2 regions of the Paenarthrobacter sp. JL.01a genome follow, and region 1 is predicted to be linked to the other one. Evidence: riboswitches for the same ligand, from Rfam matches in the RefSeq annotation. Region 1 holds a riboswitch; the other holds the start of a gene.

Region 1 (3,354 bases):
GCGCCCATCCGAGGGGGAGAGCTCGAACGTCAGCACGGTGCCGCCGGCCTTCATCTGCTTGGTGGCGAGCTCGTACTGCGGGTGCGACTTCAGCAGCGGGTATTTGACCCAGCTGATGGCCGGCTGCTGTTCGAGCCATTCGGCGATCTTCAGGGCCGACGCCGAGCTGTGGTTCACGCGCAGCCCGATGGTCTCAAGGCCCTTGGTGAGCACCCAGGCATTGAAGGAGGACAGCGAGGGGCCGGTGTGGCGCATGAGCTGCTTGACCGGGCCGTCGATGTATTCCTTGGTGCCCAGGATGGCACCACCCATGACGCGTCCCTGGCCATCGATGTGCTTGGTTCCCGAGTAGACAATCACGTCGGCGCCAAGGTCACCGCAACGCTGCAGCAGGGGAGTGGCAAAGACATTGTCGACGACGACGGTCGCCCCGGCGGCATGCGCCAGTTCGCTGACGGCCGCGATGTCGACGATCTCCTGCATCGGGTTGGACGGCGATTCGAAGAAGACGGCGGTGGTCGGCTCGGAGAGGGCCTCGCGCCACTGCTCCAGGTCCGGTCCGTCGACAAAGACGGTCTCCACGCCCCAGCGCGGCAGGATTTCGTTAAGGATCACGAAGCACGAACCAAAGAGGGAACGGGCGGCAACCACGCGGTCTCCGGCAGCCAGCAGGGCACCCAAGGCGGTGAACACAGCGGACATGCCGGACGCCGTCGCAAAGCACGCCTCGGTTCCTTCAAGCAGACGGAGCCGCTCCTGGAAGGTGGCCACGCTCGGGTTGCCGTAGCGGGAGTAGACGAAGCGTTCGTCCTCGCCGGTGAAAGCGCGTTCGGCGGCGGCAGCGGATTCGTACACGAAGCCGGAGTTGAGGAAAACGGGCTCGGCCGTTTCCTGGAAGTTGGTACGGTCAAGTCCACCGCGGACGGCCTGGGTGTCAGGGCTCCAGCCGGCGGCGTCAGGATTGAATGTCACTTTTAGTCGTTCCCCAAGTTGGTAGGCAGGCCGCGGTTCTTCCAGCCGTTTACAGTGCGTTCGCCGTAACGGTCCGGCTCACCCTCAAAGCCTTCCAGCACGTTGTAGGCGGTGAATCCGGCCTGCGTGGCGGCGATGGCGGCGGCGATTGAGCGCTGGCCCGACCGGCAGAGGAACACCAGCTCCACGCCGTCGGCTTCGGGAGCCTGCTGCTGCAGCTCCTCGATGAAACGGGAGTTCGGGATGCCACCGGCGAGGTTCCACTGGATGAACAGGGGATCGTTCTCGGTGGCCTTGGTGTCGGGGATGCCGATATGGGCCCATTCGCCCTCAGTGCGGACATCCACCAGGATGGCGCCTTGTTCAAGTTTGGCCCACGCGTCGTGCGGGGTCAGGTCACCTGCGTAGCTCATGCGTGGCCCTCGAATGATTCTTCGTAGTTTTCCAACTCGTCCACGGCGCTTGCTACTGCGGCGTCGGAACTGGCGACGGCGGCAGGCAGGATCACGGCCTGGGCGACGATCACGTCGGTGCCGTTGAAGGTTGCTGCGGGATTGCCGTGCAGGACGTAGCCCTCGGCCAGGGCATTGCTGATGCGTTCGCAGAATTCACGGGTGTCGGGACCGGTGATCAGGCGATACGCGAGTTTTTCTTCAGTGGGTTCAGGCATTCGTGGTGCTCCTCAGTCACGCTTGCAGTTCGAAGTGTCGAATAAGCCGAGTAGTCACCTGAGGCACCCCGCCGCGGGAGAGGGTTGCCGACCAGCAAGTCAGGGCTTAACGCTGGTGCTCATTACTCAAGAAGAACGTAACATCCAAGGCGCCTTCGCCGCATTCGGGGAGAGCGCCGCCGTCGTCATGTTGCGTAATCGGTCCCTGGGCGGGCCGCTGAAGACAGGCCCCAAATGTGACCTCCCGGGAGCATAATTGACGCAGTACGACCCCCTGTAACTTCGTGTGAAATCAGGTCGCGGTGAGCGGACAGAGCAGTTCTACACTCAAGCCCATGCTTCATTTTGGATGGTTCGTGGGCCACGGATTCGGGGTCCAAGGTTGGGGGACTCCCGGCTACAGCCTGGGCTATGACTGGAAGAAGCCCGCCCTCTACCAGGAGGCTGTCCGGGCCTTTGAGCGGTCCGGGCTGGACCTGTTCATCATCGAGGATTCCCTGACCGTCCCCGACACCTATGGTGGCACAGCCGAGGTTTCCCTGGCCCATGCCTCCTTTGCGCCCAAGCACGATCCCCTGGCGCTTGTCCCGTATCTGCTTTCCGCCACCGAACACCTCGGAATTGTGCCGACCGTCAGCGCCTCTTTCTACCCTCCCTTCACGGCGGCCCGGCTGCTGGCAACGTTGCAGCACTTCTCAGAGGGGCAGCTCGGGTGGAACGTGGTCACTTCGGGCAGCGACCTCGCAGCACAGAACTACGGCCTGGACCAGCAGATCGAACACGACCTCCGGTATGAGAAGGCGGAGGAATTCGTCGACGTCGTCAGGCGGCTTTGGCGGAGTTGGGAACCTGGCGCCGTGCTTGAGGATGTGGACGCCGGGAGGTTCGCCGACCACACCAAGGTCCACCCCATCAACCATCAAGGCGAGTTCTTCAAAGTCCGGGGTCCGTTGAACACAGCCCCTTTGCCCGAGGAACCTGTCCTGGTTCAGGCTGGGGCTTCGCCGCGAGGCAAGGCGTTCGCCGGCGGCCACGCGGATGTTGCCATTGCGTTGGCCCGCGGGGTTGAGGGTATGAAGTCATACCGCGATTCCATCCGCGCCGAGGCCGCGAAGGCCGGCAGGAACCCCGACGATGTGAAGGTACTTTTCGTGCTGAAGCCCACCGTGGTGGGCTCCACCGCGGAGGCAGAGGAACTGCGGGCCCAGCGTCGGGAGCTGACGCAGCGCGACATCGACAGCCAGCTCAACTCCATCTCCTACCTTTCCGTGATCGACTTCAAGCAGTTCGACCTGGATCAGCCCCTCCCCGAGCTCACCACCAACAGCAACCAAGGCACGCTGGAGCATTTCGCCAAGGCTGCCCCTCCCGGGTCCACGTTGCGCGAGATCCTCCAGGCACGTAGCGGCGGTGCGGGGGACTCGATCATCGGCACGGTCGGTGAAATCGCCGACTACCTGGAGGAAACCGGCTCGGCTGTGGGCGGCGACGGGTTCCTGTTCTCCGGTTTCGTGGATCCGGTTACAGTCCATGGAGTTCTGGACAAACTCACGCCTGAACTGCGGCGGCGCGGCCTGTTGAGGACAAGTTACGGCAACGGCGGTTTCCGGCAGAATCTCTTGGATTTCTAGTGGGGACCTTCAGCATCGGAACCGGGACAGTTTCCGCGCTGCTTGTGGCGGAGGCGGCTGCTGATCCGACGTTTCACGTGG
Region 2 (3,354 bases), 1.0 Mb from region 1:
TGCTCGGCGGCCAGATAGGCGGCGACCAGCCCGGCGTCGAATCCTTCAACGGAGAAGTTGACCACACCGATGGTGTCCTCCGAATCGCTGAAGATCCGGTGGACCGTTACGCCGTCGATGGCCTCAAGGCCCTCGACCAGGTAGCTGCGGATGCCGGCTTCGTGAGCGTGCCAGGCGTCCTCGTCCAGGGTCGCGAGGACCTGGGTCGCTCGGGCGAGGGTCGCCGCTCCGAGGACATTGGGGGAGCCGCCTTCGTGCCTGGCCGGACCCGTGGCCCAGCTGACCGAATCCAGACGGGCCTCACGGACAGCGCCGCCACCTGCCAGGTGCGGGACGCCGGCGTCGAGCCAGTCCGGGCGACCAACAACGACTCCTGCACCGAACGGCGCGTAGAGCTTGTGGCCGGAGAACACGATGTAGTCGACATCCGCTTCTGCGATGTTGACGCGGCGGTGCGGAGCAAGTTGGGCGGCATCCACGACGATCCTCGCCCCGTACTGGTGCGCCAAGGACGCCAGCTGGGCGATGGGCAGGATCTCACCGGTGACGTTCGAGGCGCCCGTTACTGCGAGCAGGCTGACGCCGCCCTGGGCCAGTTCAGCTTCGATTTTGGCTACTGTGCCGGCCAGGGTGGACTCCGCAACGACGCTGCGGTGCGGGACTCCCTGCCAAGGCAGCAGGTTCGCGTGATGCTCAATGTCCAAGTACAGGACCTCGCCAGCGAACTGGCCGTCCTCCTGGGGAAGGCAGCCGGCCAACAGGTTCAGCGAGTCGGTGGTGTTCCGGGTGAAAATGACGGAGTCGTCGGCACGTCCACCAACAAACTCACGGACAATGTTCCGCGAATTTTCATACACCGAGGTGCTGATCTGTGAGGCGAATCCCGCCCCGCGGTGGACGCTGGCGTAGTAAGGCAGGACCTCGTTGAGGTAGGCGGAAACGATCGTCAACGCTGGGGCCGATGCACCATAGTCGAGGTTCGCATAGCGGACGTGGCCACCCTGAATCAGCGGGGCCTGCAGTTCCGCGCCCGTGACGGCAGCGAGCGGACGGGCCGCGGCAGCTGTGGGGGAGTCTTCGATGAAGGAAGGAACGATGTTTGAGTTGAACGTGACAGTGCTCATGGGACCTCACTCAAGAGGGACCCCCTCAGGGGGATCCGCGCTTGCCGCATCCGTTCCGGACCGGCCGGGTCGTCACCCGGGGCACCCCACCGCGAATGGAGGGTTGCCGGCCAGCTAACCGGGGTTTAGCGCTGGCACTCGTGACCTGTAAAAAAGGCTAAGGCACGTCCGTGAAAGGGTCCAAAGCCGGAGAGTTTTGTTAAGCCGATTGTTACGCGGGTTGAAAATTGCCCGTTCTTGCGAATAAAAAGCGGCGGCTGCTCGCAAATGGGGGGCAGCCGCCGTCGAAAATTCGATGAACCGGAGGTGGCCCGGACTCAGGCCGGGGGCTGGAGGAGATCGTCCAATCCGGGGTTCAGGCGCTTCAGGACCTCCGAGTGGAGGATCGAATTCGTGGCCAGGGCGTTGCCGCCGAACGGGCCGTCTTCGCCTTCCAGGGAGGTAAAGCGCCCCCCGGCCTCGGTGACGATGGGAACAAGAGCGGCCATGTCATAGAGATTCAGTTCGGGCTCGCAGGCGATGTCCACAGCTCCTTCGGCCACCATGCAATAGGACCAAAAGTCACCGTAGGCGCGGGTGCGCCAGAGGTCCTCGGTGAGGCCCAGGAACTCGTCCAGGTTTCCACGTTCCTTCCAGCCGGAGAGGCTGGAGTAGGACATGGAGGCGTCGGCCAGGCGGGAAACGTTGGACACCTTCAGGCGCGTTGCCGATGCCAGGGACCGGCCCATGTAGGCGCCCATGTCCTTGGCTGCCCACCACCGCTTGCCCAAGGCGGGAGCGCTGACCACGCCTACAACGGGTTCGCCTTCGTCCACCAGCGCAATCAGCGTTGCCCACACGGGAACACCCCGGACAAAGTTCTTCGTGCCGTCTATGGGGTCGATGATCCAACGTCGCGAGCCGTGACCGCTGCTGCCGAATTCTTCGCCAAGGACCGCATCACGGGGACGCGAGCGCGACAACTGACCGCGGATGGCTTCCTCAGCGGCCTTGTCCGCATCGGTGACAGGTGTGAGGTCGGGCTTGGTTTCGATCTGCAGGTCCAGGGCCTTGAAGCGATCCATGGTCTGGGCGTCGACGGAATCGGCGAGGACGTGGGCAAGGCGCAGGTCGTCGTTGTAGGTGGAAGCGGGTTGGGTCATGCCACCAAACTATCCTGAAACGCCCGCAGCAGTGGGGACGTTAAGGCATATCCCTCAGTTAACCGTGCCCAGCTCTTTGGCTTCCTTGGCCTCCAGGCGAGGGTCCGCGCCCAGGAGGCGTCGCAGGGATGCCAGACGCGCTACACCGGAAGGCCCGGCATGGCCGTCGTTGACCCAAGCATCCAATCCGCAGTTCACGGCGGTCGCGTCATGCTTGCAGCCGCGGTCACAGGTCTCGGTGCCAGGCTCGAGATCCGGGAAGGAGTGCAGTATCCGATCAGGATCCACGTGGGCCAGGCCGAAGGAGCGGATGCCGGGGGTGTCAATGATCCAGCTCCCGGAGGGCGCATCGGCCAACTTGAGGGCCAGGGCCGATGACGAAGTGTGCCGGCCCCGGCCGGTCACTGCGTTCACGCCGCCGGTGGCACGTTCAGCTCCGGTCAGGGCGTTGACCATCGTGGACTTTCCCACGCCGGAGTGGCCAAGCATGACCGTCACTTTCCCGCCCAGGTAAGAGCGGAGTTGGGACACGGCATCCCGTTCCAAACGGGCTGAGAGGCCGTCATCGGAGCGGGCGTCGATGCCGCTGGCCTCGGAATCGGCAGTACGGCTGATGATCACGGGAAAATCGAGGCTGAGGTAGTTCGCCAGCAACTCCGTGGGATCCTTGACGTCGGCCTTGGTGATCAACAGCAAGGGCTCAATGCCGGCGTCATAGGCCGCCACGAGGGCTCGGTCGATGAATCCCGTGCGCGGCTCCGGGTTGGCGGCTGCAACCACCACCACGAGCTGGTCGGCGTTGGCTACCACTACGCGTTCAATCGGATCTGTGTCGTCCGCGCTGCGGCGAAGCAGCGTCCTGCGTTCTTCCACCCTGACCAGGCGTGCCAACGTGTCGGGCGAACCGGAGACGTCGCCCACCAATGCCACAAAGTCGCCGGGAACAACAGGGTTGCGGCGAAGCTCGCGGGCGCGGGCGGCGATGACGACGCGCTCGTCGGGAGTGTCTTCATCCACGATCGCCCGGTAGCGTCCGCGGTCAACGGTGATGATGCGGCCGATGACAGCGTCGTCGTGGCTGGGGCGGT

What was found. Region 1 has a riboswitch for S-adenosylmethionine ahead of N5P29_RS18365 (DUF1737 domain-containing protein). Riboswitches for the same ligand answer to the same signal wherever they lie in the genome.
Region 2: linked by a shared signal. The riboswitch ahead of N5P29_RS13410 (aminotransferase class V-fold PLP-dependent enzyme) and the one ahead of N5P29_RS18365 (DUF1737 domain-containing protein) in region 1 are both predicted to bind S-adenosylmethionine.

Annotation. Positions count from the first base shown of each region.
Region 1 covers NZ_CP104877.1:3,872,480-3,875,833, reverse strand. The annotation lists gene N5P29_RS18375 (O-succinylhomoserine sulfhydrylase) at 1-972, opposite strand, end outside; gene N5P29_RS18370 (rhodanese-like domain-containing protein) at 975-1,385, opposite strand; gene N5P29_RS18365 (DUF1737 domain-containing protein) at 1,382-1,642, opposite strand; SAM riboswitch class IV at 1,656-1,769, opposite strand; gene N5P29_RS18360 (NtaA/DmoA family FMN-dependent monooxygenase) at 1,945-3,273, shown strand; gene N5P29_RS18355 (aromatic amino acid ammonia-lyase) at 3,273-3,354, shown strand, end outside.
Region 2 covers NZ_CP104877.1:2,846,981-2,850,334, reverse strand. The annotation lists gene N5P29_RS13410 (aminotransferase class V-fold PLP-dependent enzyme) at 1-1,124, opposite strand, end outside; SAM riboswitch class IV at 1,157-1,270, opposite strand; gene hisN (histidinol-phosphatase) at 1,442-2,266, opposite strand; gene N5P29_RS13400 (ribosome small subunit-dependent GTPase A) at 2,321-3,354, opposite strand, start outside.